Regions from separate parts of the Streptomyces sp. NPDC026394 genome, predicted to be linked through region 2. Evidence: riboswitches for the same ligand, from Rfam matches in the RefSeq annotation. Region 2 holds a riboswitch; the other holds the start of a gene.
The links. A riboswitch is a leader RNA that binds a small molecule or an ion and turns the genes downstream of it on or off. The one in region 2 is predicted to bind S-adenosylmethionine.
Positions count from the first base shown of each region.

Region 1: another riboswitch for S-adenosylmethionine. It lies ahead of ACZ4QV_RS24945 (aminotransferase class V-fold PLP-dependent enzyme); the one in region 2 lies ahead of thrC (threonine synthase).

Region 1 covers NZ_JBVHPX010000011.1:169,611-181,203, reverse strand. The annotation lists gene qcrB (cytochrome bc1 complex cytochrome b subunit) at 1-46, shown strand, start outside; gene trpD (anthranilate phosphoribosyltransferase) at 224-1,288, shown strand; SAM riboswitch class IV at 1,373-1,490, shown strand; gene ACZ4QV_RS24945 (aminotransferase class V-fold PLP-dependent enzyme) at 1,664-3,064, shown strand; gene ACZ4QV_RS24940 (Lrp/AsnC ligand binding domain-containing protein) at 3,142-3,423, opposite strand; gene ACZ4QV_RS24935 (rhomboid family intramembrane serine protease) at 3,420-4,139, opposite strand; gene ACZ4QV_RS24930 (hypothetical protein) at 4,477-4,716, shown strand; gene ACZ4QV_RS24925 (NYN domain-containing protein) at 4,748-6,124, shown strand; gene ACZ4QV_RS24920 (C40 family peptidase) at 6,545-7,588, shown strand; gene ACZ4QV_RS24915 (C40 family peptidase) at 7,853-8,881, shown strand; gene ACZ4QV_RS24910 (hypothetical protein) at 8,922-10,199, shown strand; gene ACZ4QV_RS24905 (glycosyltransferase family 87 protein) at 10,156-11,415, opposite strand; gene ACZ4QV_RS24900 (glycosyltransferase family 4 protein) at 11,562-11,593, shown strand, end outside.
Region 2 covers NZ_JBVHPX010000013.1:128,856-140,448, forward strand. The annotation lists gene ACZ4QV_RS27250 (cold-shock protein) at 182-385, opposite strand; gene ACZ4QV_RS27255 (MoaD/ThiS family protein) at 825-1,103, opposite strand; gene thrC (threonine synthase) at 1,281-2,570, opposite strand; SAM riboswitch class I at 2,588-2,744, opposite strand; gene ACZ4QV_RS27265 (glucosyl-3-phosphoglycerate synthase) at 2,908-3,855, shown strand; gene ACZ4QV_RS27270 (alpha,alpha-trehalose-phosphate synthase (UDP-forming)) at 3,998-5,458, shown strand; gene otsB (trehalose-phosphatase) at 5,496-6,350, opposite strand; gene ACZ4QV_RS27280 (DUF3263 domain-containing protein) at 6,510-6,779, opposite strand; gene ACZ4QV_RS27285 (extracellular solute-binding protein) at 6,859-8,130, opposite strand; gene ACZ4QV_RS27290 (ROK family protein) at 8,504-9,436, shown strand; gene nagA (N-acetylglucosamine-6-phosphate deacetylase) at 9,436-10,647, shown strand; gene ACZ4QV_RS27300 (1-phosphofructokinase family hexose kinase) at 10,922-11,593, shown strand, end outside.

The DNA of each region.
Region 1 (11,593 bases), on a different contig from region 2:
CCCGGAGGAGTACAAGGAGATCACCAGCGGCCACGGCCACCACTGATCTCCGCCGTGTGACCCACGGCAGCACCCCCGCGTAAGCACGCCACCCAGAGGGCCCCGTCCGATCAGGGTCTCCCCTGCTCTTCAAGAGCTGGGGGAACGGACGGGGCCCTTCGGCACGCCCGGCCGCCGGATAGGGTTTCGGCACCAGCAGGACACGAATCCAGGAGTGTGGACCATGAACGTTGCGACCCCGAACGGCGGCGACAGCGTGGCGGTCCGCACCTGGCCGGGCGTACTGGACGCCCTCCTCCAGGGCCGCGACCTGGGCGCCGACGACACCGCGTGGGCGATGGACCGGATCATGCGCGGCGAGGCCACCGACGCGCAGATCGCGGGCTTCGCGGTGGCGCTGCGCGCCAAGGGCGAGACGGTCGCCGAGATCACCGGTCTCGTACGGGCGATGTACGCGCACGCCAACCTCATCGACGTGCCGGGCCCGAGCGTGGACATCGTCGGCACCGGCGGTGACGGCGCCAAGACCGTCAACATCTCCACGATGTCCTCGATCGTGGTGGCCGGCACCGGCGCGAAGGTCGTCAAGCACGGCAACCGCGCCGCCTCGTCGGCCAGCGGCGCGTCCGACGTGCTGGAGAAGCTGGGCGTCAACCTGGACCTGACCCCGCGCCGGGTCGTCGAGGTCGCCGAGGAGGCCGGGATCACCTTCTGCTTCGCGGTCAAGTTCCACCCGTCGCTGCGGCACGTGGCGCCCGCCCGGCGCGAACTGGGCATCCGCACGACGTTCAACGTGCTGGGCCCGCTGACCAACCCGGCGCGGGTACGGGCGCAGGCCACCGGCGTCGCCGACGCGCGGATGGCGCCGATCCTGGCCGGCGTGCTGGCCGAACGCGGCTCCAGCGCGCTGGTCTTCCGCGGCGACGACGGGCTGGACGAACTGACGACCACCGCCACGTCGAAGGTCTGGGTCGTCCGGGACGGCGGCGTACGCGAGGAGACCTTCGACCCGCGGGACGTGGGCATCGGCCTGGTGCCCGTGGAGGCGCTGCGCGGCGCCGACGCCTCGTACAACGCGGACGTGGCGCGCCGCCTGCTGGGCGGCGAGCCCGGACCGGTGCGGGACGCGGTGCTGCTCAACTCGGCGGCGGCGCTGGTGGCCCTGGAGCCGACCGCGGCGCCGCTGAACGAGCAGATCGTGGCCGGCATCGAGCGGGCCGCCGAGGCGATCGACTCGGGGGCGGCCCGCCGGGCGTTGGAGCGCTGGGTGGCGGCCAGCAACGCCTGAGGCGGCTGTGGTGTGACGCGGGGCCCGGTCCGGGATACGGACCGGGCCTTGCGCGTTCCCGATCGTGTGGCATGATTCTGCCCAGGTCACGAGTGACAGCGACTACGGCCCCGGCCCGCTGTCCGGCAACCCTCCGTCCGTGGCGGGGTGCCCCGGGTGATGACCAGGTCGCAGGCAGCGAGGTCTGCGGCAAGCGCGGATCCCTCGTGCCAGGGATCCTGGTCCTTGAGGGAGATCTCTCATGATGCAGCGAATGCGTTAGGGCCGTACGGGCCCCTTTTCCGCACCCCCCTTTTTCCTTCACCGCTGTCGGCCGGCCCCGCTTCGGCGTGCGTGCCCCGCAGCGAATTCGCTCTGCCCTCACGGGAGTTCGCCATGCCTGTTTCCGCTGCCGCCACCACTGCCGCCACTGATGCCGTCTCCGCTGCCGCCGTCTGCGCCCCGTTGCCCGTGCTGGGCCGGGACGTGCTGGTCCCGCTCGTCACCGGCGGCGAGGTCGAGTATGCGGCGCTGGACATCGCCGCCAGCGCCCCGGCGCTCCAGCGCGTCTGGGACGACGTGGCCGCGTACGCCCCGTACTACGGCAGTGTCCACCGCGGCGCGGGCTACCTCTCGCAGTTGTCCACCGACCTGTTCGAGAACAGCCGGGCGGAGGTCTCCCGCTTCCTCGGGTGCCGGGAGGGGGACCAGGTGGTCTTCACCCGCTCCACCACCGACTCGCTGAACCTGCTGGCCGCCGTGCTGCCGGCCGGCACCCGGGTGTTCGTCTTCGAGACCGAGCACCACGCCTCGCTGCTGCCCTGGGAGCAGCGCGCCGGCGTCGAGGTGACGTACCTCGACGCGCCCCGTACGCCGCGGCAGGCGGTGGACACGCTGGAGCGGGCGCTGGCCGAGCGCGAGCCCTACAGCAACGCGCTGGTCTGCGTGACGGGTGCTTCCAATGTGACCGGTGAGCTGTGGCCCGTACGGGAGCTGGCCGCCGCGGCGCACGCGCACGGCGCGCGCATCGTGCTCGACGCCGCCCAGCTCGCCCCGCACCACCCGGTCGACATCGCCGAGCTGGACGTGGACTGGGTCGCCTTCTCCGGCCACAAGCTGTACGCGCCCTTCGGGGCCGGAGTGCTGGCCGGGCGCGCCGACTGGCTCCAGGCGGCCGAGCCGTACCTCGCGGGCGGCGGCGCCAGCCGTACGGTCGCGCGCCGCGCCGACGGCGGCGTGGACGTCGACTGGCACACCACCGCAGCCCGCCACGAGGCCGGTTCGCCCAACGTCATCGGCGTCTACGCCATCGCCGCCGCCTGCAAGGCCCTCACCGAGGCGGGCTTCGAGGGCCTGGTCGCCCGGGAGCAGCAACTGGTCGAGCGGGTACGGGCGGGCCTCGCCGAGGTGCCCGAGGTCACGGTGCTCTCGCTGTTCGGGGACGACGCCCCGCGGGTGGGCGTGCTGTCCTTCGTCGTCGAGGGCTGGAACAGCTCGCACTTCGCGGCGGCGCTCTCCGCGGAGTACGGCATCGGCGTGCGCGACGGGCTGTTCTGCGCGCATCCCCTCGTACGGACCCTGCTGGGCGCCGAGTCCGAGGCCCCGGGGGAATGCGGCGCGCCCGAAGGGGCACCGGGGGAGCGGAGCCTGAACGCCATCCGGGTGAGCTTCGGGGCCGGTACGCCCGACGAGCACGTGGAGCGTTTCGTCCGGGCCGTCAAGGAACTGGTGACGCAGGGCGCGCGGTGGAGCTACCGCACCGAGGACGGGCGCTGCGTGCCGGACACGGCGGCGTAGCCCCTTCGACCGCCCGCGTCGCGGCGCTCCGCTGTCCGGGCGCCGCGGCGCGGGTTCGTACGCGGCGGCGGTCCGGGTCAGGCGTCCAGGCCGATGGCGAAGGCCGCTTCCAGGTCGTGCTGGGAGTACGTACGGAAGGCGATGTGCGTCTCGGTGGAGGCCACGCCCGGCACCTTGCTGATCCGGCCCGGGATGACGTCCGCCAGGTCGTCGTGCCTGGCCACCCGCACCAGCGCGATCAGGTCGTGCGCACCGGTGACCGAGTAGACCTCGCTGACGCCCTCCAGCGCGGCGATCTTCTCCGCGATCTCCGGGATCTGGTCCACGCTGGTCTTGATGAGCACGATCGAAGTGATCACGGTTGGCTCTCTCCCTCGGCCGCCTGCTGCTTCGCCGTTCCGGCGGAGTCCACCCTACCGGTGGCCGCGGCCGTTTCCCCGGGCGGAGCGGGGCTCGGCCGGTACCGCACCCAGGCGTACAGGAAGCCCACCGCGAAGCCCACGACGTGGGCGAGGTAGGCCACACCCGGGCTGCTGGGGTCGCGCTGCGCGGCGATCCACTGGAGGACGAACCAGAACAGCAGCACGATCCACGCCGGGAAGCGGAGCGGCAGGAAGAAGAGGAACGGGTAGATGCTGGTGACCCGGGCCTTGGGGAAGAGGTAGAGGAACGCCCCCAGCACCCCGGAGATCGCCCCGGAGGCGCCGACCAGGGTCTGTCCCGAGGAGGCGTGCGCGGCCGCGTAGCCCATCAGGGCCAGATAGCCGGTCACGAGGTAGAAGAGGGTGAACGGCAGCCGGCCCATGCGGTCCTCGGCCATGCCGCCGAAGACGTACAGGAAGAGGACGTTGCCCAGCAGGTGCAGCCAGCTTCCGTGCACGAACAGAGCGGTCAGCGGGGTGAGCAGCGGGCCGGGCGAGCCGCTCCACAGGTCACGCGGGATGACGCCCCAGCGTTCGAAGTACGCGGTCTGCGCCTGGACGACGGCGTCGCCGGTGCCGTATATGCCGTTGAGGCCGGAGGCGGGCCCGACGACGAAGACCACGCAGCACAGGGCGATCAGGACGTTCGTCATGCGGGAGAACACGGTCAGCACCGAGCGGGCGCGGGGCGTCCGGGGGGTCAGGAACGGGGCCGTCATGAAGTGATCATGGCGTAATACGGGCAATCGGGACAGAGTGCCTCGCCGCGTCCCGCCTCCCGGGCGGGCCCGCGCCGTAGCGGCGTCAGGCCGTAGGGTAAGAGCCTGTGCCATCACCCCGGCCAGGCGACGGGAGCCTGGCCGGGGTGATGGCACAGGCTCTGACGGTCAGTACCCCGCGTACTTCCGCAGTCCGACGGCGCACCGCGGGAAGCCCCCGAACGACAGCACGAGCTCCGCTCGCCCGAGCGCGACGAAAGAGGACGACACCATGGCTGTTCCCCTGCCGACGGACGGGACCCGGTGGCGCTGCACCCTGTGCGGCAACCTGACGCGCTTCGACGTGACCCGCCGCTCCGAGGTCGTGGAGTACCTCCACCTCGACCTCGCCGGGGAGCCGAAGGTGGAGGAACGCGAGGTGCTCAGTGAGAGCATCGAGTCCGTGCGCTGCCGCTGGTGCAACGCGGTCGACCAGATCGAGCTGGTCGACCGGCCGGGCGCCGGTGCCTGAGTCGAGCGCCTGAGATCGGAGCGATGCAGCAGTGGTGGAGCGTCCAGAAAGGCCTGCGGGGGCGGAGCACGGTGCCGAGGCCGGTGCGGCCGAGGCGGAAGAGGTGCTCGACCGTCCGCTGCCCGAGGGCGTACGGCGCCGGGTCGTGGCGCTCACCGCGGAGTCCTTCGGCGGCCTGACGGTCGCCGAACTTCCGCCGCCGCTGCGCCAGTACGCCCGGTTCACCCCCAGCCGCCGGGCCAAATTCGCGGGCAACGCGATGGCGGCCGCGCTGGAGAACGACGCGGTCTTCCGGCAACGGATCGCGGGCCGGCTGCGCGAGGCCCAGCCGGAACTGGCCGAAGCGCTGGACAACGGCACCCCGCCCGCCGCCGCCGACCCGCTCGATGTCGCGGCGGCGGCCTATGTGCTGCGTCCCGAGGGCTGGGTCAAGCTGGTCGCGGCGGCCGGCGAGGAGGCGCAGCGCGCCCGCGCGGAACAGGCCGGCGAGGAGGCCGAACGCGAGCTGGCCGCGCTGCGCGAGGAGCTGGCGCAGTCCCGCGCGCAGGCCCGCGCCGAGGCCGAGCGCGCCCGCGACGACCTGGACGCGTTGCGCAAGGAGAACGAGTCGTTGCAGCGCAAGCTGCGCAGCGCGCTCAGCGACGTCAAGCGGGGCGAGGCGGCGGCGCGCAAGGCCGCGGCGGAGGTGGAGTCCGTACGGGCCGCCGCCGCGCAGGAGAAGACCGTGGCCGACAGCGAGGCGCGCCGCCTGAAGGCCCGTGTCGCGGAGGTCGAGGCGCTGCTGGAGGCCAGCCGCCGTGCCACGCGCGAGGGCCGCAGCGTCGAGGACATGCGGCTGCGGCTGCTGCTGGACACCGTCCTGGACGCGGCCCAGGGGCTGCGCCGGGAGCTGGCGCTGCCGCCCGCCGACACCCACCCGGCGGACACCGTCGACGCGGTGGCACCGGGCAAGATGACGCCCAAGGACATCGCCACGCGCGCGCTGTCGGAGACCGACCCCGCCCTGCTGGACCAGCTGCTGGCGCTGCCGCAGGCCCACCTGGTGGTGGACGGTTACAACGTCACCAAGACCGGTTATCCCACGATGCCGTTGGACAAGCAGCGGCTGCGGCTGCTGGGCGGCCTCGCGGTGCTGGCCGCCCAGACCGGCGCGGAGATGACGTGTGTCTTCGACGGTGCCGAGCTGGCCGCTCCGGTGCTGCTCGCGCCGCCGCGCGGGGTGAGGGTCCTCTTCAGCAAGCCGGGTGTGACGGCGGACGAGCTGATCCGCCAGCTCGTACGGGCCGAGCCGCCCGGCCGTCCGGTGGTGGTCGTCTCCACGGACCGTGAGGTGGCCGACGGGGTGGCCAAGGCGGGTGCGCGGCCGGTCGCATCGGCCCTGCTGCTGAAGCGACTTGCCCGTACCTGAGTCGTACGTTCCGTCCGTACGACTTGTCCGGGACGTGCTTCACGGAGGGGAGCGCGGGGCAGGTCTGGCCCGAGCGTCCGAGGGGGAGCCGGCGGAGCGCTGTGGTGCTCGCGACGGGGGTAAACGTGTACCCAACAACGAGGCGTCTCATGCCTGTCGTTCGTCTCTGAGTGTCAAGTGACCATTACTGCCTGTGTGATGTTGGTAAAGGATGAGGAGCATCCAGCAGTTTTTTCCGGTGAGGATTTGAAGCGATCACAACTCGGTTACTAAGGTCAGGCCTCAACCCTTCATGCAGTTGATCATCCACCCGGGATGAACAGTGAAGGAACCGCCGAGTCCGCGGTGTTCACACGCGGAGCCGGGGTCCCGTACCCCCCACGCCCGGTAGGCGGCTGAAGGAAGAAGGAGCTCGCCTCCGTGGCGTCCCACCGTCGACCCAAGCAGCCGAGCCGCACGCGCGTGACCGTCCTCACCGCGACCGCAGCGGCGGCCGTCGCCCTCTCGTCCCAGGCCGCCCATGCCGACCCGAAGCCGAAGAAGGAAGACGTCAAGTCCGAGGTCGACAAGCTCTACGAGCAGGCGGAGCAGGCCACCGAGAAGTACAACGGGGCCAAGGAGGACCAGGAGAAGCTCCAGAAGGAGGTCGACGCCCTCCAGGACAAGGTCGCCCGCGGCCAGGGCGAGCTGAACGAGCTCCGCAAGGGCCTCGGCGCCGTCGCCTCCGGCCAGTACCGCAGCGGCAGCATCGACCCGTCCGTGCAGCTCTTCCTCTCCGGCGACCCGGACACCTACCTCGACAAGGCCGCCACCCTCGACCAGCTGAGCGGCAAGCAGGCCGAGCAGCTGAAGACCATCGCGGACAAGCAGCGCCGGCTCGCGCAGGAGCGCGCGGAGGCCGCCGGCAAGATCAAGGACCTCTCGGACACCCGCAAGGCACTGGGTGACAAGAAGGACGAGATCAAGGGCAAGCTCGCCAAGGCGCAGGAACTCCTCAACACGCTGACCGCCAAGGAGAAGGAAGAGCTGCGGAAGGAGGAGGAGAAGAAGCAGAACCAGGGCCGTTCCAGCCGCGGCAACGAGCGCCCCGACCTGGGCAAGGACGTCCCGGCCTCGCAGCGCGGCGCCGCCGCCCTGGCCGCGGCCGCCTCGAAGATCGGCTCGCCCTACGTGTGGGGCGCCACCGGTCCCTCCTCCTTCGACTGCTCGGGCCTGACCTCTTGGGCGTACGCGCAGGCCGACCAGTCGCTGCCGCGCACCTCGCAGGCGCAGGCCAACGCCGGTACCCGGATCAGCTCGCAGAGCGCGCTCAAGCCGGGCGACCTGGTGCTCTTCTACGGCGACCTGCACCACATCGGCCTGTACGCGGGCAACGGCCAGGTGCTGCACGCGCCGAAGCCGGGCGCGTCCGTGCGCTACGAGTCGATCAACAACATGCCCTTCCAGTTCGGCGTCCGCGTCTGACGTCCCGTCGGCCGCGTCCCGCGCTCGCGGGACACTGCCGGACATGCCGCCCGATCGGGCGAATTGCGGTGTGCGCCGCTGACTTCCCGCCCCGCCGGTGACCTGCGCAGTCACCGGCGGGGCGGCTTTTTCCCTACCGGCGACGGGTGTTGCGGGTCTTTGGCCGCGGGCCACCGGCGCCGTTACTGTCTGCCCTCGCAGCTGCCGGTCAGTGTCCGCCCGCCCCGGGCGGCAGGGGCTGCACGGAAGGGAGTGCGGCCTCACGTGGCGTCCCACCGCCGTGTCTCACAGTCCGGCCTGGCCGGTGCGACCAGGGCCACCGTCCTGTCCGCCGCCGCGGTCACCGCAGCCGCCGCGCTGTCCGCCGGAGCGGCCAACGCCGTCCCGGCCCCGGCGCCCGCCGAGGTCACCTCGCGCGTCGACGCCCTCTACGAGCAGGCCGAGAAGGCCACCGAGCAGTTCAACGGGGCCAACGAGCGGGCGCGCAGGCTGCGGGCCGACGTGGCGGCCCTCCAGGACCGGGTGGCCCGCGGCCAGGAGCACGTCAACCGGCTGCGCGGCCGGCTCGGCGCCGTCGCCTCCGCCCAGTACCGCTCCGGCGGTCTGGACCCGGCCCTGAAGCTGCTCCTGTCCGAGGACCCGGCGCACTACCTCGACAAGGCCGCCGCCCTGGACCGCATCCACGGCGAACAGGCCGGGGAGCTGCGCGAACTCCAGGGAGCCCAGCGCGGTCTGGAGCAGGAGCGCCGGGAGGCGACGGGGAAGCTGGCCGCCCTGGAGGCGAGCCGGCGGGCCGTCGTGCGCCACAAGAAGGACGTCGAGGACAAACTGGCCGCGGCGCGGCGCCTGCTGAACTCGCTGACCGGCGCGGACCGGGCCGCCTACGACCGAGCCAACCGCGGAGTCGGACGGTCGATGCCCGACCTGTCCGGGCCGTCGCCCGCCTCCGGCCGGGCCGGGGCCGCCGTCCAGGCGGTGCGCGGGGCGATCGGCTCCCCGTACGCCTGGGGGCGGTCCGGCCCTTCCTCCTTCGACTGCTCCGGACTGATGCAGTGGGCCTACGCGCGGGCCGGAGTCTCCATCCCGCGCACCTCGCAAGCCCAGCGCGGCGCGGGGCGGCAGGTTCAGGTCAGTCAGGCCAGGCCCGGGGACCTGGTCATCTACCGGGACGACGCCAGTCATGTCGGTATGTATGTGGGCAACGGACAGGTGGTGCACGCGCCGTATCCGGGGGCCCGGGTGCGCTCGGACCCCGTCGGCATGATGCCCATCTCGTCCGTAACCCGACCCTGACCGCTGTCCGTACCCGCGGCCGGTGCTTACGATCAACCGCGTGGCAGGGCGACGGACAACGCGGCGGACGGCCCGGCGGATCAGGACGGCGCTCTGCGCGACCCTGCCGCTGGCGCTGCTGCCGCTGCTCACGGGCTGCCAGGACCCGGCGGGCGGGCAGGACCCCCCGCCGGGCATCCAGCGGATGCTGGACCGGCGCGCGGCGGCGGTGCGCGACCGGGACGCCGGGGCCTTCCTCGCCTCGGTCGACCCGCACGCGTCCGCGTACCGCGACCAGCAGCGGGCGGTGTTCGCCCACCTCGCGCAGGTGCCGCTGGGCGCCTGGTCGTACGAGCTGGTGAAGACCGACGCGTTCGGTCTGCCGGCGGTGGTCGGGGCGGAGGGCCGCCGGGTGGCCGCCGAGGTGCGGCTGCGCTACCGGCTGACCGGGTACGACAACGCGCCGGTCACCTCCGTGCAGTACCTGACGCTCACCGACCGCGGCGGCCGGTGGCTGATCAGCTCCGACTCGGACGGTGCCGGGAGCGGGCGGCGCAGCGCGCGCCAACTGTGGGACCAGGGGCCGGTCCAGGTCGTCAAGGGGCGCCACAGCCTGGTCCTCGGTGTCCGCCGCGGCAGCGCGGCACTGCGCGAACTGGCGGACCGTACGGACGCGGCCGTGCCCGCCGTCACCGAGGCGTGGCCCGGGAAGTGGGCCGGGCGGGTGGTCGTCGAGGCGCCGCAGTCGCTGGACGGGATGGCGGAGCTGCTGAACGCCGCCGACCCCTCCGGCTACCGGGGCATAGCGGCCGTCACGACCGGCGAGGCGGGCGCGGCGCCGGCGGCACCGGCCGACCGGGTCGTCGTCAATCCGGAGGCGTACGGCGAACTGTCCGCCGCCGGGCGCCAGACCGTACTGACCCACGAGGCCACCCACGTCGCGACGCGTACGGCCACCACCTCCGCCACCCCGCTCTGGCTCTCCGAGGGTTTCGCCGACTGGGCCGCCTACCGCGGCGACAGCCACCCGGCCGCCGCCACCGCCCCCGAACTCGCGCACGCCGTGGCCAAGGGCACCCCGCCGTCCCGGCTGCCGGCCGACGGCGACTTCCGCTTCGGCCGCAGCGCGCGGGAGCTGGCCCGCGCGTACGAGGGAGGCTGGCTGGCCTGCCGCATGATCGCCGACGACTGGGGCGAGCAGCGGCTCGGCGCGTTCTACCGGGCGGCGGGCCGGGGCGGCCCGGAGAGCGCCGGGCGGGCGATGCGCGACCAACTGGGCCTGAGCCCGGCGGAGTTCACCCGGCGGTGGCAGGCGTACGTGGTGCGGCAGTTGCGGTGACGCGCCGCGGCCCGGTGACCGTCGAGCGCCACAACCGGCGGCAGGCGGACAGCGAAGCGGCCACGAGCAGGACGTTGCGCACGGCCAGCAGGACGACGCCGCTCCCCTCGCTGGCCACGACGTCCACGAACCGGACGGGGAACTCCCACAGCGTCGCGCCGGTCGCGAGCAGGACCAGGACGGCGGGCAGTCCCATCCGGCTCGCCCGCAGCGTCATGCACACGGCCGCCGCGCCCACCAGCCAGATCATGTACTGCGGGCTGATCACCCGGCTGGTGGTGACGAAGAGCAGGACGGCGGTGAAGGCGGCGTCGGCGAGCGTGGCGGACGTGCACCGCCGCGCGCGCAGCCGCCACAGCAGCAGCCAGCCGAAGGCCGCCACGGTCAGGAGCAGCGCCAGGGAACTGACCAGCGGCACGTACGGGCCGACGAACTCCACCGAGCCGTAGTTCAGCAGCACCTCGCCGTCCCAGCCGAACTGCCGGGCGAGATGGAAGACGAGCCCGCCGAGCGACTCCACCTCCGTACCCCGGTCACGCTGGAAGGTGAGGAAGGCCAGCCCGCCAGGGGCCCAGGCGACGCAGAGCGCGGTGATCGCCAGCGCGCCGACGGCCGCCGCGCCCCACAGGTGCCGCGCGCGGCGGCCCCGCAGGGGAGCGCCGGTCAGCAGCAGCACCGGCCAGACCTTCAGCAGCGCGCCGAAAGCGATCAGGGCGCCGGAGACGCGCGGGCGCCGGGCGGCGGCGAAGAGCGCGGCGACGGCCACGGCGGTGACCATCAGGTCGTACCGGGCGTACGCGGTCGGGCCGAGCAGGGCGACCCCCGCGGTCCAGACCCAGGCACCGGTGAGACGTTTGCCCGGCCGGCGGCCCGCGTACAGGAGCAGCGCGAAGGTGACGGCGTCGGCGGCGCACGCCAGGACGAAGAACGCCGAGGCGTAGTCCAGGAAGGGCAGCAGCCCGGGCGAGAGGACGGCGAGCGCGGCGGCCGGCGGGTACTGCCAGGTCACGTCGTCCTGCGGGAACGCGCCGGACTTCAGGACCTCGGACCAGCCGGCGTAGATGCCCGAGATGTCGCTGGTGACGTCCGGGCCGGGCAGCACCAGCACCTTGAACACGCACAGCAGCAGGACCGCCCGGGTGGCGGCCCAGACCGCCGCCGGCGGCGCCGACGCGCGCACCGTGTCCCTCGGCTGCCGGCTGCCGGCCCCGCCCATCGCCACCTCGTCCTGTCGTCCGCCGCCGTCCGCGGCCGCCCGTCCGTCCCGGTGGACGGGGCCGTGTCACGACCGTAGACGAGTCACGCGCGTGCCGGGGCGGCCCCCGCCGGTCGTGTCCGGTGACCCGGTACTGTGCCAGGGCAATGGACAAGACGCTGATCGTCACGAACGACTT
Region 2 (11,593 bases):
TCGACCCATGAGAGTGCAAGCGGCTTGGCGGGAGCCATCCCCATGGGGGGCGGGTGCCAAACCAGGCGCGGGCGGACGCCCCGCCCTCCCCCGGGACACTCCCGCCCGCCCCACCCAAACACAGAAGGCCCGCGCCCCCACAGGGGACGCGGACCTTCGTACGCAGCAGTCGGTCGGCGCTTCAGCCGGCCACGCGGACCATGTCCGCCTGCGGCCCTTTCTGGCCCTGCGAGATCTCGAACTCGACCCGCTGACCCTCCTCAAGGGTGCGGTAACCGTCCATCTGGATCGCGCTGTAGTGGACGAATACATCCGCACCACCGTCGACCGCGATGAAGCCGTACCCCTTCTCCGCGTTGAACCACTTGACGGTGCCCTGAGCCATGCCTAACTCCCCTATTACTGGCCCTTGCACAGGACCGCACTCCGCGGACCCGGGTCAGACCTCACCCCCCGACAGGAGGGGGTGTGCGCCGGAACGCGTCGACCGCCGCTGAATGTATCTGTCCAACTGCCCAGCGCAACAGGTCAGTCGGACGAGAATTCTTCTCGCGAACAATCGCAAATATACGGAGAAAAGCCCATTCGGCAGGGCAAGTCGGGCCGGGCAAAGCTCACCAACACGACAAATCATGTCCACACTTCGCGCACAACTTGCCGGGCTCTCATATGCGTTCGGCACGCGCTGGACGAGGAATCACCCCAACTGTATCGCCTTTAACAACACGGAATCGCCCCGTCCGCTTCGTGGCGGACAGGGCGATTCCAGCCGTCGGGCCGGGGAAGGGCCGAAAAAGATCGTTACGGCGTCCCGGGCGACCGGCTCAGCAGCCGCCGGCCACCGCCGGGATGATCGAGACGCCCGCGCCGTCCGGCGTCGGCGTCGCCAGGCCCTGCTCGAAGCGCACGTCGTCGTCGTTGACGTAGACGTTCACGAAGCGCCGCAGCTTGCCGGTGTCGTCCAAGACGCGGGCCGCGATGCCGGCGTGGTTCTGCTCCAGGTTCTGGATGACCTCGGAGAGGGTCGCCCCCTCGGCGGGGACCTCGGCCTGACCGCCAGTGTAGGTGCGCAGGATGGTCGGGATGCGGACGTTGACGCTCATGGTGTTCTGCCTTCCAGCTCGCGGGAGGAGTGCGTAAGGGCGGCGGGCGTACCGGTGGCCGCGGGCGCGGACGGAGGTACGCCGGCGCGTGTCGTGGTGTGCGGACGCGTGCCGGTGTGTGCCGACGCGTACGGGTGCGCGCGACCGCGTACGGGTGTGTACGGCCGCGCGCGGCGGTCAGCGCGCCAGGCCGGCGGCGCGGAACGCCTCCAGGCTCGGGCGGATGGTGGCCGAGGGCCCGGTCGTCGGCGCCACGGCGTCCAGCGTCTTGAGGCCGTCGCCGGTGTTGAGCACGACGGTGGTCAGCGCCGGGTCGAGCAGCCCGTCCTCGATCAGCTTCTTCGTGACACCCACGGTCACCCCGCCGGCGGTCTCGGCGAAGATGCCCTCCGTACGGGCCAGCAGCTTGATCGCGTCGACCACCTGCTCGTCGTTGACGTCCTCCACCGCGCCGCCGGTGCGCCGGGCGATGTCGAGCACGTACGGGCCGTCGGCCGGGTTGCCGATGGCCAGCGACTTGGCGATGGTGTCCGGCTTCTGCGGCCGTACGACGTCGTGGCCCGCCTTGAAGGCGGTGGAGACCGGGGAACAGCCTTCGGCCTGGGCGCCGAAGATCTTGTACGGCTTGTCCTCGACCAGCCCGAGCGCGATCAGCTCCTTCAGCCCCTTGTCGATCTTGGTGAGCTGGGAGCCGGAGGCGATCGGGACGACGATCTGGTCCGGCAGCCGCCAGCCGAGCTGTTCGCAGATCTCGTAGGCGAGCGTCTTGGAGCCCTCTCCGTAGTACGGGCGCAGGTTCACGTTCACGAAGCCCCAGCCCTCGCCGAGCGGGTCGCCGATCAGCTCCGAGCAGAAGCGGTTGACGTCGTCGTAGGTGCCCTCGATGCCGACCAGCTCGCCGCCGTACACCGCGGCCATGACGACCTTGCCCGCCTCCAGGTCGTGCGGGATGAACACACAGGAGCGGAAGCCGGCCCGGGCCGCCGCGGCGCCGACCGCCCCGGCGAGGTTGCCGGTGGAGGAGCAGGACAGGGTGGTGAAGCCGAAGGCGCGGGCGGCCTCGACGGCGATGGCGACGACGCGGTCCTTGAAGGAGTGCGTCGGGTTGCCGGAGTCGTCCTTGACGTACAGGCCGCCGGTGACGCCCAGCTCACGGGCCAGGTTGTCGGCCTTGACCAGCTTGGTCAGGCCGGGATTGAGGTTGGGCTTGGCCGCGACGTCCGCCGGGACGGGCAGCAGCGGCGCGTACCGCCAGATGCTGTGGGGGCCCGCCTCGATCCGCTTGCGCAGGCCCTCGGGGTCGCCGGCCGGCAGGTCGTACGCCACCTCCAGCGGCCCGAAGCAGGACCCGCAGGCGAAGATCGGTCCGAGGTCGAAGCGCTCGCCGCACTCGCGGCAGGACAGCGCGACGGCGGGGCCCAGGGAAACAGTGGCGGAAGTGGTGCTTTCGACGGATTGCACAGCCATGGAGGCGAGGCCCTTTCTCCTCATCTTCCTCGCGACGCACCTCGCCGCGAGACGGAATTGGCACCTTCCCGAGCCGGGAGCCTCGCGGGCCGCGTACGTGCGCGGCGACGGAGACCGGCTGGAGGGTTGCCGGGGCTTCAACGGGCCGTGTCCCTCTGCCCCTCTGGATGAGCGGTATGGCGCCGGGCCGGAGCCCAGGCGTTTGTCGCGCCGACCCCGGCATGTCCGGGGCGATCGCGTTGTTCAAGACTGTAGCCGAAGGGCCGGGCGGTTGAGACAGCCGTCCGCACCGCGAGATGGATCACATCGCTGGTCCGGGAACGAAGGAGACGCGCACGTGCTGGAAGAGGTGGAGCGCTGGCTGGCCAGCCGGTCCTGGTCGGCCGCGGACCGCCCGCTCGACCGGCTGCTGGCCGCGAAGCGCGAGACGGGGCAGACGGTCTCCGTCGTGCTGCCGGCGCTCGACGAGGAGGCGACGGTCGGCGCGATCGTCGAGGCGATCCGTACGGAGCTGATGACCCCGTCGGCGCCGCTCGTCGACGAGCTGGTGGTGCTCGACTCCGGCTCCACGGACGGCACCGCCAAGGTCGCGGCCGACGCGGGCGCGCGGGTGGTCCACCGGGACGAGGTGCTGCCCCGGCTGCCCGCGCTGCCCGGCAAGGGCGAGGTGCTCTGGCGCTCCCTGCTGGCGACCGGCGGCGACATCGTCTGCTTCGTCGACGCCGACCTGCGCGAGTTCGACGCGGGCTTCGTCTCCGGGATCGTCGGTCCGCTGCTGACCGACCCGGACGTGCAGTTCGTCAAGGGCATGTACGACCGTCCGCTGGGCGAGGCGGCGGGCCAGGGCGGCCGGGTCACCGAGCTGGTCGCCCGGCCGCTGCTGAATCTGCACTGGCCGCAGCTCGCCGGGTTCGTGCAGCCGCTCGGCGGGGAGTACGCGGCCCGCCGGTCGCTGCTGGAGCGGCTGCCGTTCCCGGTGGGCTACGGCGTCGAGCTGGGCCTGCTGGTCGACGCGCTGCACACGGTGGGGCTGGACGCGCTGGCGCAGGTGGACATCGGGGTGCGCAAGCACCGCCACCAGAGCGGCCAGGCGCTCGGCAGGATGGCGGCGGCCATCTACCGCACCGCGCAGCTACGGCTGGCCCGCGGCCATCTGGTGCGCCCGCGGCTGACCCAGTTCGAGCGCGGCGAGACCGGTTTCGTACCGCGCACCTGGGACGTGGACACCGAGGAGCGGCCGCCGATGGCGGAGATACCGGAGTACGCGGAGCGCCGGGCGGCCTGAGACGGCCGGTGGGCGGCCCGCGGCGCCCGGCCCGGGCCACGCTCCGGACGCTGCGTGGCCCGCTCCGGACGCCGCGTGAACCGTGACGTTCCGCCTCCGCTCCGCACGTTTGAGCGGATGGGTGGCGGGCTAGTCTCGCAACATGGTCTCCGAGCGTTCTGGTGCCAAGGTCCTCGTCGCGTCCAACCGCGGCCCGGTCTCGTACACGAAGGGGGACGACGGCACGCTGACTGCCAAACGGGGCGGCGGCGGGCTGGTCTCCGGACTGTCCGCGATCGGCCCGGACGCCGGTGCGGTGTGGGTGTGCGCCGCCCTCGGGGACGGCGACCGCGAGGCCGCCCGGCGCAGCGGCGGCCATCTGGACCCCGCCGACACGGGCGACCAGCACGTACGCATGCTGGACATCCCCGCCGACGTCTTCACCGACGCCTACAACGGCATCGCGAACTCCGTGCTGTGGTTCGTCCACCACCTGCTCTACCAGACGCCGCTGGAGCCCTCCTTCGACGACGGGTTCCGCGCGCAGTGGGCGTCGTACGAGGCGTACAACGCGGCCTTCGCGGACGCGCTCGCCGACGAGGCGGCGCCCGGCGCCGTGGTGCTCGTGCAGGACTACCACCTCACGCTGGTGCCGGGACTGCTCCGCGCCCGCCGCCCCGACCTGCGCATCGGCCACTTCTCGCACACGCCGTGGGCGCCCGCCGACTACTTCCGGATGCTGCCGGACGACGTGGCCGAGGCGGTGCTGCGCGGCATGCTGGGCGGCGACCGCGCCGCGTTCCTGACGCGGCGCTGGGCCGAGGCGTTCGCGGAGTGCTGCGCGGCGGTGCTGGGCGCCGAGGTGACGCACGGCGCGGACGGCGGACTGAGCGTCGTCCACGAGGGCCGGACGACGCGGCTCGGCGTGCACGGCCTGGGCGCGGACGCGGAGTTCCTGCGGGAGCGGGCGCACCAGCCCGACGTGGACGAGCGGCTGGCGGCGCTGCGCGAGCAGATCGGCGGGCCGGACCGGAAGACGATCGTGCGGGTGGACCGTACGGAGCTGTCCAAGAACATCGTGCGCGGGCTGCGCGCCTACCGGGCGCTGCTGGCCGGCCGGCCCGAGTGGCGCGAACGGGTCGTGCACGTCGCGTTCGCCTACCCCTCCCGCCAGGACCTGGCGGTCTACCGCGCCTACACGGACGAGGTCGGGCGGCTGGCCGCGGAGATCAACGAGGAGTACGGCACCCCGGGCTGGCAGCCGGTCGTGCTGCACGTGAAGGACGACTTCGCGCGGTCGCTGGCCGCCTACCGGATCGCCGACGTGGCGCTGGTCAACCCGATCAGGGACGGCATGAACCTGGTCGCCAAGGAGGTCCCGGTGATCTCCGAGGCGGGCTGCGCGCTGGTGCTGTCCCGGGAGGCCGGGGCCTACGCGGAGCTGGGCGAGGACGCCGTCTGCGTCAATCCGTACGACATCTCGGCCACGGCGCGCGCGCTGCACGAGGCGCTGTCCATGGAGGACGGCGAGCGGGCCGAGCGCACGAAGCGGCTGGCCGCCGCGGCCACCGCGCTGCCGCCGGACCGGTGGTTCCTCCAGCAGTTGCGGGCGCTGGAGGAGTAGCGGCGCCGGGGCCCCGGGAGGGTCCCGGCCGCATCCGTCAGGCGGGTGCTCCCAGCCGGTCCGCGAGGGCGTGCAGCAGCGCGACGACGCCCGTCGGGCCGTCGACGACCAGGTCCGCCCGGCCTGCCAGCTCGGCGACCTCCGCGCTGCCGCTGCACACCAGCACCCCGGCCAGGCCGTCCGACCGCAGCTTGTCCACGGCGGAGTAGGCGGCGAGGTCGCCGAGGTCGTCGCCCCCGTACAGGACGGTGGTGGCGCCGGTCTCCCGTACGTACTCGGCGAGGGCGACGCCCTTGTCCATACCGGGCGGTCGCAGTTCGAGGACGTACCGGCCGGGTTCGACGATCAGGCCGTGCCGCTCGGCGAGCGCGTACAGGGGCTCGCGCAGCAGCTCGAAGGCGGCCTGCGGATCCTCGGCACGGCGGGTGTGCACGGCGATGGCGCGGCCCTTGTCCTCCACCCAGGAGGCGTGCCAGGCGCCCAGTTTGTCCAGGACGCCGGGGAGTTCGGCCTGTACGGCGGCGACGCCGGGCGGGGGCGCCGGCGCCCGTACCGTGCCGGTGGCCGCGTCCCAGCGCTCGGCGCCGTAGCCGCCGAGGACCACCAGCCGCTCCAGGCCCGGCGCGTCCGTGAAGCCGCCGAGGCGGACCGCGACGCCGGCCGGACGGCCGGTGATGACCACCAGGGAACACAGCCGCGGCGCGAGGCGGGCCAGCGCGGCCACGGCGCCGGGGTGGGCGCGGGCCTTCTCGGGGTCGGGCACGATGTCGGCGAGCGTGCCGTCGAAGTCGAGCGCGAGGACGGCGCGGCCGGGGCTGTCCAGCAGCGCGGCGAGACCGTCCCGGCCCGCTTCGGTGACCGGCGTCGGCAAGGAGTTCGGGGGGCTGCCCATGGTGACGACATTACCGGTCGCGCGCGGGCGGGTGCCGGGTACGGGGTATCAGCGCCGGCGCGGCTTCGGCGGCGGGTGCCGGGCACCGGCCGGATACGGGTGTGTCAGCGGCGGCGCGCCCCTCGGCGGCCTCCGCGGGCCCGCGGCCACGGCTGACGCTCAGCGGCGGCCGCGCCGGGCCTCGCGGACGCGGCGCAGCCGGTTGACCGTGACCGGGTCGTGGGCGAGCGCCCGCGGGTCGTCCAGCAGCGCGTTCAGCAGTTGGTAGTAGCGGGTGGGCGAGATGCCGAGCCGCTCGCGGATGACCCGCTCCTTGGCGCCCGGCCGGGGCCAGGAGCGGCGCTCGACGCCGAGCACCGCCTCGTCCTGGGGGGACAGTTCTCCTATGCCACCGCCTCCGGTGCCGCCGTCGGTGCCGTCGCTCGTCATCACCCGTCCACGATAAGGCCGCGGTACGACAATCCCCCGCCACCGGTCCGGGGGCGGGGGTGCCGGGTTGTGCGGCGGCTCACTCGGCGGTGTTGTCCGCCTCGTTGGCCGTGTTCTGGATGTCGCCGAGCACGCCGGCCGGGTTGCCGTTGGCGCCCACCGCCTTGCCCATCTTCGCCTTGACGGTCTTGCTGACCAGCGGCCAGGAGGTCTTGTCGGCGGGGTAGAACACGGCGTTGTCCAGCTGGCGCAGGAAGCTGTGCAGCTTGGCGTACTTGCTGTCGGCGAGCATCGCCTGGGAGCCGGAGGTGGTGACCGGCAGCAGGCCGTAGTGGCCCGAGAAGTCCATGACGTTCTTCTCGTCGTAGACGAAGTCGAGGAACTTGCCGACCTGGTCGCGGTGGCCGTTCTGCTTGAACGCCGTCATCCAGTCGGCGACGCCCATGGTGGCCTTGGCCTTGCCGGTGGGGCCCGGCAGCTCGACGGTGCCGTACTCGACGCCCTTGGCCTCGGCCTGCTTCATCAGGGTGGGGTGGCCGTTGAGCATGCCCACGTCGCCGGCCGCGAAGGCGTCGAACGCGTCCTGGCGGTTGAGCTTGGCCGGGTCGCCGCCGGTCAGCCCCGGGGCGACCAGGTCCTTCTTCAGCCACTCGAAGGTCTTGATGTTCTCCTTCGAGTCGATCGTGTACTTGCCGATGCTGTCGGTGTAGCTGCCGCCGCCGCTGAGCATCCACATCAGCGTCTCGGCCTGCGTCTCCTCCGGGCCCAGCGGCAGCGCGTACGGCATCTTCACGCCCTTGGCCTTGAGCTTGGCCGCGTCGGCCGAGACCTGTGCCCAGGTCTCGGGCGGGTCGGTGATGCCCGCCTCGGCGAAGAGCTTCTTGTTGTAGAAGAGGCGTCGGGTGCTGGAGCCGAAAGGCATCCCGTACTGCTCGCGCCCGTACTCCCCCGCCTCCGCGAGGGCGGGCACGAAGTCGGCCTGCACGGGGATGGAGAGCACGTCCCTGGCCTTGTAGAGCTTGCCTTCGGCCGCGTAGTCCGCGTACGCGCCGATCTGCGCCATGTCCGGAGCCTTACCGGACTTGACCAGGTCCTCGACCTTCTTGTCGACGTCCGTCCAGCTGTATACCGAGACGTCCACCTTGATGCCCGGGTTCTTCTTCTCGAAGTCCTTGACGAGCCTGTCCCAGTAGTGCCGGGAGGAGTTCGCCGCGTTGTCGCCGTAGTCCGCCGCGACGAGCTTGAGCGTGACGTCGCCACCGCCGCCCACGCCGCTGCCGCAGGAGGACAAGGAGAGCGTCATGGCCGTGGTGAGTCCCGCTGCCGCCAGGCTCAAGTACCGCCGCTGCACTGCCATTACCGCCTTTTGTCCCGAATGTTCCGTGCTTGCCGGGGAATGCCCGGTGGCTTCAGAGGTCCACCCTCAACCGACATGAACGACGAGTCTCCCCCGTTTACCCACACAAGGTCTACACCACCCCTCATTTCGCTGGCGTATCGCCTGTCACACAAGCAGGTCACGATGGCAGGGCAGCGGCCGTACGGAGCGGAACCACCCCGTCCCGGCGGGCGGGACCTCCCCGCCCCGGCCGGCGGCATCACCCCGTCCCGACCGGCGGAATCCCCCCTTCCCCGGGCCCGAGCACGCCCTTCGCACGAGCGGAACCACGCCATCCCCGCGAGTGGACTAGACCTTTCGCGGCCGATCGCGCGAAACTGTTCCCGTGAGACACGTCATCGCCCTTGATGTGGGCGGCACCGGAATGAAGGCCGCCCTGGCAGGCGCGGACGGCACGCTGCTCCACGAGGCACGGCGCCCGACCGGCCGCGATCGCGGCCCGGAAGCGGTCGTCGCCTCGATCCTGGACTTCGCCGAGGAACTGCGCGAAACCGGACGGCAGCGGTTCGGCAGCACCGCCGCGGCGGCCGGCGTCGCCGTCCCCGGCATCGTCGACGACGCGCGCGGCATCGCCGCGTACTCCGCCAACCTGGGCTGGCGCGACGTCCCCCTGCGCACGCTGCTCTCCGAGCGCCTGGGCGGCGTCCCGGTCGCCCTCGGCCACGACGTCCGCACCGGCGGCCTCGCCGAGGGCCGCATCGGCGCGGGCCGCGGCGCCGACCGCTTCCTGTTCGTACCGCTCGGCACCGGCATCGCCGGCGCCATCGGCATCGAGGGCCGCATCGAGGCGGGCGCGCACGGCAGCGCGGGCGAGATCGGCCACATCGTCGTACGGCCCGGCGGCCCCGAGTGCGGCTGCGGCCAGCGTGGCTGCCTGGAGACACTGGCCTCGGCCGCCGCCGTCGGCCGCGCCTGGGCCGAGGCGTGCGGCGATCCGCAGGCCACCGCCGCCGACGCCGCCAAGGCCGTCGAGTCCGGTGACGCCCGCGCGCGGGCCGTCTGGCAGGACGCGGTGGACGCCCTCGCCGACGGCCTGGTCACCTCGCTCACCCTGCTCGACCCGCACACGCTGATCATCGGCGGCGGGCTCGCCGAGGCGGGCGACACGCTGTTCGAGCCGCTGCGTGCGGCGGTCCGCTCCCGGGTGACCTTCCAGCGGCTCCCCCTGATCGTTCCGGCGGCGCTCGGGGACGCCGCCGGCTGCCTGGGCGCAGGTCTGCTCGCCTGGGATCTTCTCTCCACGGAGGTAACTGCCTGATGCCGCTGCAACAGTCCGGGGACAGCGCCCCGAGCCCCCGGCGCACCGTCCTGACCGGCGCCCGGGTCGCCCTGCCGTCCGGTGTGGCCGACGCGGGCCTGGTGGCCTTCGAGGGCACCCGTATCACCGACGCGGCGGACGCCGCCGGGGCGACCGCCCCGGCCCCCGGCGACCAGGTGATCGACCTGACCGGCCACCTCGTCGTCCCCGGCTTCGTCGACATCCACGTACACGGCGGTGGCGGCGGCTCCTTCTCGTCCGCCGACGCCGAGGAGTGCCTGACGGCGATCGGCACCCACCGGCGGCGCGGCACCACCACCCTGCTCGCCTCTACCGTCACCGGCGACCTCGACGACCTGGCCCGGCAGGCCGCCGTGCTGTCCGAGCTGACCGAGCAGGGCGACCTGGCCGGCATCCACTTCGAGGGCCCGTTCATCTCCCCGCACCGCTGCGGCGCCCACCAGCCCGGCCTGCTGCGCGACCCCGACCCGGCGGACGTGCGCAAGCTCGTCGACGCCGCGCGCGGCACCGCGAAGATGATGACCCTGGCGCCCGAGCTGCCCGGCGGCCTGGACTCCGTGCGGCTGCTCGCCGAGGCGGGCGTGATCGCCGCCATCGGCCACACCGACTCCTCGTACGACGCGACACGTGAGGCCATCGACGCGGGCGCGACCGTCGCCACCCACCTGTTCAACGCGATGCCGCCGCTCGGGCACCGTGCGCCGGGCCCGATCGCCGCACTCCTGGAGGACGAGCGGATCACCGTCGAGTTGATCAACGACGGTACGCACCTGCACCCCGCCGTCCTGGAGATGGCCTTCCGGGACGCGGGCGCGGACCGGGTCGCCTTCATCACCGACGCGATGGGCGCGGCCGGCATGAACGACGGCATGTACCCGCTCGGCCCGATGACCGTCGAGGTCAAGGACGGTGTCGCCCGCATCGCCGACGGCCCCACCGCCGGTTCCATCGCGGGCTCCACCCTCACCCTCGACCTCGCCTTCAAGCGCGCGCTCACCATCGACGGGCTCACCGTCGCGCAAGCCGTGCAGGCCCTGTCCGGCAACCCGGCCCGGCTGCTCGGCGTCGCCGACCGCACCGGCTCGATCGAGGCGGGCAAGGACGCGGACCTGGTCGTCCTGGACGCCGCGTACGACCTGGTGGGCGTGGTGCGGCGCGGGGAATGGGTGGTGCGGCCGGCGGGGGTGTGAGGGGACGTACCGGACAGCGGGGCGGAGCGCCTGCGCCCGCGTGACGTGCGACAGGGCCGAACAGGCCCCGGCACGTGCCACATGGCCGGTTCGGGGTGCCCGGACCGGTGCAGACCGTGCGGCGGTCGGCCCAAGGGCTGGGCCAACCACCGCTCGCGATGGCATGATCGCTGCGCACTCGCGCACCAGCGCACCGGTCCGTCCCGTACGGACCCACCGGCCACCGGCCCGGTGTGCCGCCGTATGTCCACGTACGTTCCGGGGAGGGGGAACCATGATCCTCACGGTCACGCTGAACGCAGCCCTCGACATCACCTACCGCGTGCCCCGGCTCCAGCCGCACTCCACCCATCGCGTCACCGAAGTCTCCGAGCGCCCGGGCGGCAAGGGCCTGAACGTCGCCCGGGTCCTGACCGCGCTCGGCCACCGGGCGGTCGCCACCGGCTTCGCGGGCGGCGGCACCGGCGACGCGCTGCGCTCGCTGCTCACCCAGGAGACCTCGGTGACCGACGCGCTGGTCCCGGTCGGCGGCGCGACCCGGCGCACCGTCGCCGTCGTGGACGAGTCCACCGGCGACACCACCCAGCTCAACGAGCCGGGGCCGATCGTCACACCCGCCGAGTGGGACGCGTTCATGTCCACCTACCGCGAACTGCTCAACGGCGCGCAGGCGGTGGCCCTGTGCGGCAGCCTCCCGCCGGGCGTCCCCGTCGACGTCTACGCACGGCTGACCCGCGCAGCCCGTACGGCGGGCGTGCCCGTCCTGCTGGACACCAGCGGCGAACCGCTGCGCCGCGGCCTGGCCGCCCGCCCCGACCTCGCCAAGCCCAACGCCGACGAACTGGCCGCCCTCACCGGCTCCACCGAACCCCTGCGCGCCGCCCGCGACGCCCGCCGCCGCGGCGCTCACACGGTGGCCGCCTCGCTGGGCGCCGACGGCATGCTC